One region of the Mesorhizobium sp. B1-1-1 genome, then DNA from elsewhere that is predicted to be linked to it. Evidence: riboswitches for the same ligand, from Rfam matches in the RefSeq annotation. Region 1 holds a riboswitch; each other region holds the start of a gene.
The links. Region 1 has a riboswitch for cobalamin ahead of FJ986_RS17905 (DUF1636 family protein). Riboswitches for the same ligand answer to the same signal wherever they lie in the genome.
Positions count from the first base shown of each region.

Region 1 (3,271 bases):
TTGCCGCCGACCTCGACGAAGCCTTTCACCCGCAGCACGTTCTCCTGTTCGGCGGCGGTCGCGACGCGCTTTGCCAGGTCGTCCGGGTTGGCGATCGAGGGGATGTCGACGATGAACGTATCGAAGTCGTCGTGCTCGTGGTCGAAGGCGCCGTCATGATGGGACTTGCGGTTCTCGATGTCGTCCTCGACGGCGAGGCCTAGCCCGAGCAGCACGGACGGATCGACCTTGCCATGAGCCGTCGGCACGACCTTCACGGCGCGGGCGGAGTGTTCGCCAATGATGGCGTTGGCGCGAGCCGAACCTGCGGCATCCATCAGGTCGCTCTTCGACAGGATGATGAGGTCGGCGCAGGCGATCTGGTCCTCGAACACCTCCTCGACGGGGTCGTCGTGGTCCAGTGTCTGGTCCTGCGCGCGTTGCGCCTGCAGGGCGTCCATGTCGTTGGCGACGCGCCCCTCGGCCAATGCCGGACCGTCGACCACGGCGATTACGCCGTCGACTGTCACCCGGCTCTTCACTGTCGGCCACTGGAAGGCCTGGACCAGCGGCTTGGGCAGAGCCAAGCCTGAGGTCTCGATCAGGATGTGGTCGACCTTCGGCGTCAGCGACAGGATCTGGTCGAGCGCCGGGACGAAATCGTCGGCGACGGTGCAGCAGATGCAGCCATTGGCCAGTTCGACGATGTTTTCCTCCGGGCAGGTGTCGATGCCGCAGCCCTTGAGGATCTCGCCGTCGATTCCGATGTCGCCGAATTCGTTGACGATGATGGCGATCCGCTTGCCGCCCGCGTTCTCCAGGAGATGGCGGACCAGCGTGGTCTTGCCGGCACCCAGGAAGCCGGTGACCACGGTACAGGGGACGCGGGAGAGAGTGGCGGCGGAAACTGCGGCGGTCATGATCAGTCCTTCAGCATGTCGAGGGGAGGAATGCGGGCGACGAGGCCGCGCTTGAGGGAATCCGGGCGACCACGCCACGGAATGAGGCCGTTGGTCGAAGCGGCGAAGAGTTTCGCGCCGGTGACGAGATCGGCGCCGCTGGCGATGTTCAGGTCGCCGAAGACATAACTCCAGCAGCCGTCGCGAAGAATCGCGGCACTGAGACGGCGCTTGCAGTTGCCGAGGCATTCGACGGTGCGGACACGGACATTGTCGGCCGTTGCGGCTTGGCGCGTATCTTGAGCCAAAACTTCGCCGGCGCGGGGATGGGCATCGGAACCGGTCTCGTCGCGGCAGGAAGCGCAGATGATGACAGTGACGCCGGCCAAGGCGTCGCTATCGCCAGACAAGTCGCTATCGCCAGACAAAATGTCCGCTGTTTCAGCCGGGAAACTGCTGTCGCGTTCCAAATCGGGCTCCTTGCCCGGAAAACCCGCCGGGCGATCGGATTCTTATGTCTCAGACGGCAGGTCTCCTGGCTCGCGGGTCATCGCCTTCGTGCCGCCTTCCCGGGACCGTCCCAGTGGTTTTCGGCCTTGGCTCGTCGCTTACAGTTGCGGGGACAGCCGCGGATTTGAAATCGAGATTTCGCACCGCATTCCCTCTTGGCTCCTCCCTTTGCCGAGAGGAGACCGTCTGGAATGGATTTAGGCTCTTGCAGGCGGCGGTGTCAACGCGCGTCTACGACACGGCAATGTCGGCGAGCGGCTGCCCAAGGTCGCCGGCGGGCGTAACCTCGATCCGTTCGAGGCCGAGCCAGCCCTGCATCTGCGTCAATTCCTGGAAGAGTTGCGCGGCGGTTTCAGGCGGCGCGCCGGGCTCGGCATAGGCCGCGTGGACGCGTAGCACGCTGGCCGGCCGGTCGGCCTTGAGGTCGACGCGCGCCACGATCCTGTCGCCGAGCAGGAACGGCAGGACGTAATAGCCGTATTGCCGTTTTTCGGCAGGGGTGTAGATTTCTATGCGGTAGTGGAAATCGAACAGCCGCTCCGTGCGCGAGCGCTCGAAAACGACCGGATCGAACGGCGCCAGCAAGGCGCGGGCCTCGATTTTTCGTGGAATACGGGCCTCCTTATGGAGGTAAGCCGGTTTGTTCCAGCCCTCGACACGCACCGGCACCAGCTCGCCTGTTTCAACCAGCTCCTCCAGCCGGCCCTTCATGTCGGCCGGCGACAGGCGGAAATAGTCGCGCAGGTCGCTTGCTGTCGCGACGCCATGAGCGCGGGCGGATATCCGCAGCAATTCCCGATGCGCGTCCTCGGCTGACGGCACCGGCAGATCGAGGATCGCCTGCGGCAGCACGCGCTCGGGCAGATCGTAGAAGCGTTCGAAGCCACGGCGGTGCGCGGTGGTGATGCGTCCTGCCCAGAACAGCCATTCGAAGGCATGCTTGGCGTGGCTCCAGCCCCACCAGCCGCCGGACCCTTTCTGGCCTTCGAGCGCGGAGGCGGCGATCGGGCCGCGCTCCGCGACCTCGCGGTAGATCTCTTCGATATAGGCGGCGTGCTCGCGGCCCCATTTGGCGAGACCCAGATACATTTCATCGCCACGCTCCGCGCGCTGCATGCGCCAACGCATCAGGGGATAGGTCTCGACCGGCAGGAAGGAAGCCTCGTGCGCCCAGTATTCGAAAACCGTGCGCTTGCGCGTGACGGCGGCGTTGTCGAGCAAGGCGAACGGGTAGGGACCAAGGCGCGAATAGAGCGGCATGTAGTGAGCGCGCACCACCGCGCTGACGGAATCGATCTGCAGCAGGCCGGTACGTGAGAGCACGCGGGCGAAGTGGCGTCGGTCGGGCGTGCCGGCGGGGCGGGGATCAGTGAACCCTTGGGCGGCGAGCGCGATACGCCGGGCCGTGGCAAGCGAGATCTTTTCCTTCATTCGGATGCGACTCTGATGGCTTGTTGAGCGTCGTTCGGACAGTTGATTCCGGCCATGCTAGCAGGGTTTTGGCGGCAACTCTGTCAGGAGAGAAAAGTGGAGTAAAAAGCGAAGGAAATCAGACAGGAGCGGATCGGACCAGTTTCTTCCCTTATGCCGTCCAGGCCAGTGTTTTGAACAAGGTTTGACTTGCTTCGCCGGAAGCGCTGCGCTAACCCTCGCCGCGTTGCAGCAAAGGCCCCTTAAAACGGTTCAGCGGTTAAACTGTCACGCTTCCGAAATGGGGTCTGGTGCTGTAATCAAAATGGATTGGCGCCAACGGAAAGCCGCAGCATGAACGCACTTCTCAGTTCGTACCTGCCCATCGTCCTGTTTATCGCAGTGGCGGCGGCTGTCGGCGTCGCGCTTATCGTGGCGCCGTTCCTGGTGGCCTACCGCAATCCCGACCCGGA
Region 1 is NZ_VFWW01000008.1:107,716-110,986, reverse strand. Features, by position in the region: gene cobW (cobalamin biosynthesis protein CobW) at 1-899, opposite strand, end outside; gene FJ986_RS17905 (DUF1636 family protein) at 902-1,348, opposite strand; cobalamin riboswitch at 1,386-1,590, opposite strand; gene FJ986_RS17900 (winged helix-turn-helix domain-containing protein) at 1,620-2,819, opposite strand; gene FJ986_RS17895 (NADH-quinone oxidoreductase subunit A) at 3,153-3,271, shown strand, end outside.

Region 2 (3,271 bases), on a different contig from region 1:
TCGAGCCCAAAGCGAGAAACAACGTGCTCGCCAGCATGCCTGCTTCCGGAAACAGCGCCGCACTGAGGCCCACCGACAGCGACGCGCCGGCGATATAGACCAGCTCGTCGGCCGCCGATTCGAAGGCGAAGGCGGTGTTCATCTCCGGCCGGCCGCGAAAAAGCTCGGTCCAGCGCGCGCGCACCATTGCCGGCATGCTGGGCATGGCCGCTGCCAGCAGCGCCGACACGAACATTGTCCATACCGGCCAATCCTGGTTGGCCGACGCAATCAGCAGCAGGAATGCCAGCACGGAGATGATGGTGGTGGGCACGACGATCCATGTCTGGCCGAGGCGGTCTACCAGCCTGGAGATCTGCGGCGCCAGGAAAGCGTTGGCCAGCGCGAATGTCGCCGAGACGGCACCCGCCAGCCAGTATTCGCCACGCGTCTGCGACAGCATCGCCACGATGCCGATCGGCGCCATGGCGATCGGCAGGCGCGCCATGAAGCCTGCAGCGGCAAAGCCCTTGGCGCCAGGGGCTCGAAAGATCTCGGAATAGGGGTTCTGCATGATCCGTTCCTCGACAAAAGGCGATTCGGAAATTACATACGATGCGTATGAATACTAAATAGATCATACGTCGCGTATGTCAATTGGCATACGTGACGTATGTAGATAAGGCCAGAAGAGATGCACAAGCCCCGCAGGGAAATGATCGCCGAAACGCGCGCCAAATTGATTGCCGCGGCCCGGCATGCGTTCGGAACGATCGGTTATGCCGAGGCATCGATGGATGATTTCACCGCATCGGCAGGGCTGACGCGCGGTGCGCTCTATCATCATTTCGGGGACAAGAAGGGGCTTTTGCAGGCGGTCATCGCCGAGATAGACGCCGAGATGGCGGCACGGGTGAATGAGGTTGCAGCGAAAGCACCGACCCGCTGGCAAAGCTTCGTCGACGAATGCACGAGCTACATCGAAATGGCGCTGGAGCCGGAAATCCAGCGCATCATGTTTCGGGACGGTCCGGCCGTGCTGGGGGATCCCGCGCAATGGCCGAACGCCAATGCCTGCGTCGCGTCGATGACCGATCACCTGACGACGCTGCAGGGCGACGGGGTGGTTGTCCCGGGCGTAGACCCCGAGACCGCGGCACGGCTGATCAACGGGGCGAGCAGCCAGGCGGCGCAGCGGATCGCCAATTCGAACGACCCGGAAGCGACGTCGAAGACCGTGGTGGCGGCATTCAAGCAACTGCTCGAAGGATTGTTGAGGAAGGATGCCGGAGCCGCCTGACGACGGCAGGCCGCCGGCAGCGCGCTGCGCATGCCGTATCGGCAATCAAATCAAGGGTTTGTCAGACTTTTCGCATGTTGCCGCCTTGAGGCGTGCGATCGTTGATTTGAGCGGAACTTCGCCCTGTCCGCAAAACGTCTCGCTCATGATCAGCTCGGGCAGCGGCAGCCGCCGCCCCCAGCCATGTGTTTCGAGGTCCGGTTTCGGCGCGAACTCCGAGACACGGCCGACACAGAGATAGGCCACCGGCGTCACATGCTCGGGAATCGACAGAAGGCCTTTCAACGCCTGCGCCTCGATAATGCTGACCCAGCCAACGCCGACGCCTTCGGCGCGCGCCGCCAGCCAGAAATTCTGCACCGCGCAGACCGTGCTGTAGAGATCCATCTCGGGATTGTGCCAGCGTCCCAGCGGCGAACCCTGTGAGCGTCGGCGGTCGCAGGTGATACAGATATTGAGCGCGCTTTCGCAGATGCCTTCCAGCTTGAGCTTGCGGTAGAGCGCCCGCCGCTCTTCCTCGATCGCCGGCAATTCCTGCTCGCGCGCCGCGAGGAACAGGTCGCGCACCTGTTCCCGTCGTTCGGTGCCACGAATGACGATGAAATTCCATGGCTGCATGAAGCCGACCGATGGCGCGTGATGGGCGGCAAGCAGCAGCCGCGCCAAGACCTCGTCGTCGACGGCCTCTGATGTAAAATGGCTGCGGACATCGCGCCGCGTGAACATGGCGCGGTAGACCGCATCGCGCGCCATCTGGTCGAATCCGTCACCCACGGGGATGGTCATATTGTCCGGCATCGCTTGTCCCCTTGCGATTGCAATCAACTGCCGTCCGCCTGACCATGCGGATGACGATGCCTGCCAGGCCGGTCTTCTGGCTCGGGATCAACCCGCATCCGGCGCCTTCCCGTCATCGACAGTGGCATTTACCGGCGCGGTCCCCCTTACAGCGTTGGGCACGCCACGGTATCAAACCGTGTTCCCGATTCTCCCGCTCGCGGCGGGCACCAGGCAGTGGCGGGGACTTTACGACGAAGCCCCTGCGCCGCCAATCCCCGCGGCGACGCGAACGGACGCAAGCGCGATTTTCCCCAACCATCAGGCCGCAACGCATGGCCATCGCCGCGCCGGGGCACTAGATAGGGAGCATGGCCACTCGTCTCTACACCCATCCGATCTTCCTCGAGCACATCACGCCACCCGGCCATCCGGAGCGGCCGGACCGCTTGCGCGCCATTGAGCGCGTGCTCGACGACGAGGCTTTTGCCGCGCTCGACCGCCTCGAGGCGCCACAAGGCGATGAGGCCACCATTCTCTACGCGCATCCCGAGGATTTCGTCGAGCGGGTACGCGCCGCCATTCCCGAGACGGGCATCGCCCGCATCGATGCCGACACAACGGCCAGCCCGAAGAGCTGGCAGGCGGCGATCACCGCGATCGGAGCCGCCAACGCCGCCGTCGACGACGTCTTTGCCGGCAGGGCAGACAACGTTTTCGTCGCCGCCCGGCCGCCCGGCCATCATGCCGAGAAAGCGACCGCGATGGGCTTCTGCCTGTTCAACACGGCGGCCATCGCCGCACGTTATGCACAGCGCAAACACGATATCGAACGTGTCGCCATCGTCGACTGGGACGTGCATCACGGCAACGGCACGCAGGATGTTTTCTGGGACGATCCGTCCGTGCTTTATTGCTCGACGCACCAGATGCCGCTCTACCCCGGCACCGGAGCAAAGAACGAAACCGGCGCCGGCAACATCGTCAACGCGCCGCTTGCGCCGCAGACCGGCAGCGAGGCGTTCCGCGATGCCTTCCTGTCGCGCGTGCTGCCCTCGCTCGACAATTTTGCACCCGACCTGATCATTATTTCGGCCGGCTTCGATGCGCATCATCGCGACCCGCTGGCCGAGATCAACCTGACCGAGGATGATTTCGACTGGGCGACCGGCCAACTCATGCAGCGCGCGGCGCGCCACAGCGGCAACCGGCTCG
Region 2 is NZ_VFWW01000007.1:131,998-135,268, reverse strand. Features, by position in the region: gene FJ986_RS15960 (MFS transporter) at 1-553, opposite strand, end outside; gene FJ986_RS15955 (TetR/AcrR family transcriptional regulator) at 674-1,279, shown strand; gene bluB (5,6-dimethylbenzimidazole synthase) at 1,325-2,077, opposite strand; cobalamin riboswitch at 2,126-2,306, opposite strand; gene FJ986_RS15945 (histone deacetylase family protein) at 2,428-3,271, shown strand, end outside.
Region 2: it holds a riboswitch for cobalamin, as region 1 does, so the genes downstream of both, bluB (5,6-dimethylbenzimidazole synthase) here and FJ986_RS17905 (DUF1636 family protein) in region 1, are expected to answer to the same signal.

Region 3 (3,271 bases), on a different contig from region 1:
TCGATATTGGCCGGCCCGGGTGTCAGTTCGGCATAGCGAAGCGCCACGAAGCGTTCGTTCCTGACCGCGTCCGTCTCCTTCATTGCCGGATGCGCTTTCAGGAAATCGAGCAGCTTCCGGTAGCCGCCGCCATCCTGATAGTCGAGCAGGATGAGGAATTGCGGATTGCGCGAGGCCACCGTCTCCCAATCCGTGTTGCCCCAGCTGGTGTCCATGTCGGCCATGATGTTGTCGCCGCCGGCCGCGGAAATCATGGCGTTGGGAATGGCGAACTTGCCTGATGTGAACGGCTTGTCCTCGCCGGAATCATAGAGGAACACGCGCGTTCCCCTGCGGGCGCCGACCTTGGCCGTGATTTCGGCGAGCTGCGCCTTCCAGCCGGAGACGAGCTTATCCGCTTCGGCCTCCTTGCCGAAGATCTTGCCCAGCTTCTCGACATCGCCATAGAGCAGGTCCATCGAAGCGGCGGGGCGGTTCTTGTCGAGATGGACGCAGCTTTCCGTCAGCACCAGGGTCTTGATGCCGTGTTGCGCCAGCGTATCGGGCGTCACCTCGCCGCCCGGCTTCATGCCGTAGTACCAACCGGCGAAGAAGAAGTCGGGCTCGACAGCGACCAGGTTTTCCAGCGTCGGATATTTGGGCGCCAGTTCCGGGATCGAGCCTTGCTCGGCCTTAAATTCGGGGCCGACCTTGTACCATCCGGTGATGCCGGTCAGGCCGACGATCGACGGCTGCAGCTTCAGGGCGAAGGCCATCTCGGCCATGTTGAGATCGTGAATGACAGCGCGCTTTGGAGGCGCGTCGAAGGTCAGCGACTTGCCGCAGCTGTCGACCGTCACCGGAAAGGCGAAGGCCGTAGAGGCCAGCAGGGAGAAGGCAAGAGATACGGCAAGGCGTTTCACGGATGTTGCTCCTTCGTTGCACGGGAATTGGATCTGCGCTCACGAAGATGGCGCGGCACGGTTCGGAACCTCGAACACCGTCAGCTCGCGGTCCTCCGTCGGGTGGCGCAACCTAAAGACGTCGACACCGAAGATCTCGCGGATCAGCTGCTGAGTGAGTGCTTCGCGTGGCGGCGCCAGCACATGCAACCGGCCATGGCTCATCACCGCGACCCTGGTGGCGAAAGGCGTCACCAGCGCCAGATCGTGCAGCACCGCGATCACGGTCATGCCGAGGCCTGCAACCAGTTCGAGCAACTCGCTGCGCGCCCGCGGGTCGAGATGGTTGGTCGGCTCGTCGAGGAACAGGATCTTCGGCTCCTGTGCGATGGCGCGGGCAAGCTGGGCGCGCTGGCGCTCGCCGCCCGACAGCGAGCCGATGGTGCGGCCAAGCAGCGGCAACAGCCCGGTCCGGCGCAGCGCCTCGACGACAATGTCGCGTTCCTCGCTCCTGTGCCTGCGGCCGGTATGCGGAACCCGGCCGAGCTCGACATAATCGATCACCGCCAGCCGTGGATCCGGTTGATCGGTCTGGCCGACGACGGCGATGTGCAGCGCCCGCTCGGCGGTCGAAATCCTGTCCAGCAGGCGCCCGGTGAGCTTCACTTCGCCCGAACTCGGCCGCAGCATGCCCGACAGCATGCGCAGCAATGTCGTCTTGCCGGCGCCGTTGGGACCGATGATGGCGAGACGGTCGCCCGCCGCCACCGAAAGGCTGACCGGATGCACCAGATGCAGGCCATCCGCCGCCGCGGCCAGGTCGCGGGCCTCGAGAAGCGGCGCGGTCATGGGCAATTCCTTGCAGGGCCTGCCGGAATACGGGCCAGCGTCTTGCTTGCCAATCCTGCCGGACGCTGGCCTGAATTCACCTCGGTGGCGATATCGCGGCAAAGCGTGCACACGATGATGCGATGCATGGGAATGCAGTGAATGCGATCGATGGAGCCGTCCAACTTCCGTCACTTTCAAAAATGGCGACGGAAGGAAGCTGGCTTGAACCGGTCGACAAGACCGAACCCCGCGTCTCCTCCCGGCACACCCCGTCCGGTCAACCCATGCAGATGGCAGGTCTCCTGGCTCGCGGGTCGTTGCGCCATCCTGCCTTCCCAGCCTTGCCGGCCAGTGGCTTCTCGGATTTTGCTCGCCGCTTACAGTTGCGGGGGCAGCCATGGCTTCGACCCGAAAAACGGGCCTCACCATGTTCCCTTTTCACCCCTCGCCTTGCGGCGCGGGGACCATCACGAGTCGCAGCCTAGGATGCAGGCAGCGTCGAGGCAAGGTCGATGTATGTTCTGTTATAACGATACAAACGTGTGGTCAATCACTATCGCGCGCCACCAGTTCCAGCGGCCAGACCTCGCGAATGATCTCTGGCCCTTTCGCGCCGGCGAAAGCCGGGAGCGAGGCGAGCAGGATTTCGCCGAGCCGCCGCCCCATCGGGTCAAGGCTCGGACGAAAGCCGGTCAGCGCCGGCGAGAAATAACGGCAGAGCGGCGTGTCGACGATGACGATCACCGCGACATCCTGCCCGGGCTTGATCCCCATTTCGGCGAGCGCTTTGCAGCCGCCGAGCGCCATCGAGTCGTTGTTGAAGATAATCGCGGTCGGCGGATCCTTCGACCGCATGACTTGCGGTGTCACCGCGTAGCCACCGGCTTCGTTGATAAAACCGTCCACAATCAGGCCGGGATCGACTTCGATGCCGTGCCGCCGCAGCGCCTTGCAATAACCCTCCAGAAACAGATAACCGAAATTCAGGTCAAGCGACGGCCGGATGGCGGCGATGCGGCGGTGGCCACGCGCAACCAGCCGGTCGACCGCATCGGCGCCCGCCTTCTCGAAATCCAGATCCAGAGAGGGATAGCTGTCGTCGCCGGACCGGCTTCGGCCGAGCGTCGCGAAGGGAAAGCCGGCCTTGCTCAGATAGTCGATGCGATCGTCCTCGCGCCGCGTCCAGGCCAGTACGACGGCATCGGCACGACGCGTCTCGACGACGCGGCGCAGCCGCTCCTGTTGATAATCCGCCGGCGCGCCCATGACGATGATCAGGTCCAGCCCGCACTCGGCCAATGTCGCTTGCAGTCCGGTGAGGAACGGAATGAAGAACGGCTCGCCATACTGCTGGTCGCCCGGATGCGGCTGCAGCATGAAAGCCACGGCATGGGTGGTGCCGCGGCGTAGGTTCCTGCCCGAGTGGTTCGGTGAATAATTGAGCTTCCGGGCCGCCTCGAGCACGCGCTGGCGTGTCTCGGCGTTCACGTCGGCGCGCCCGTTAAGCGCGCGCGAGACTGTACCGATCGAAATGTTCAGGTGCCGCGCAAGATCGTGAA
Region 3 is NZ_VFWW01000001.1:287,561-290,831, reverse strand. Features, by position in the region: gene FJ986_RS01475 (ABC transporter substrate-binding protein) at 1-902, opposite strand, end outside; gene FJ986_RS01470 (ABC transporter ATP-binding protein) at 942-1,730, opposite strand; cobalamin riboswitch at 1,987-2,196, opposite strand; gene FJ986_RS01465 (LacI family DNA-binding transcriptional regulator) at 2,259-3,271, opposite strand, start outside.
Region 3: it holds a riboswitch for cobalamin, as region 1 does, so the genes downstream of both, FJ986_RS01470 (ABC transporter ATP-binding protein) here and FJ986_RS17905 (DUF1636 family protein) in region 1, are expected to answer to the same signal.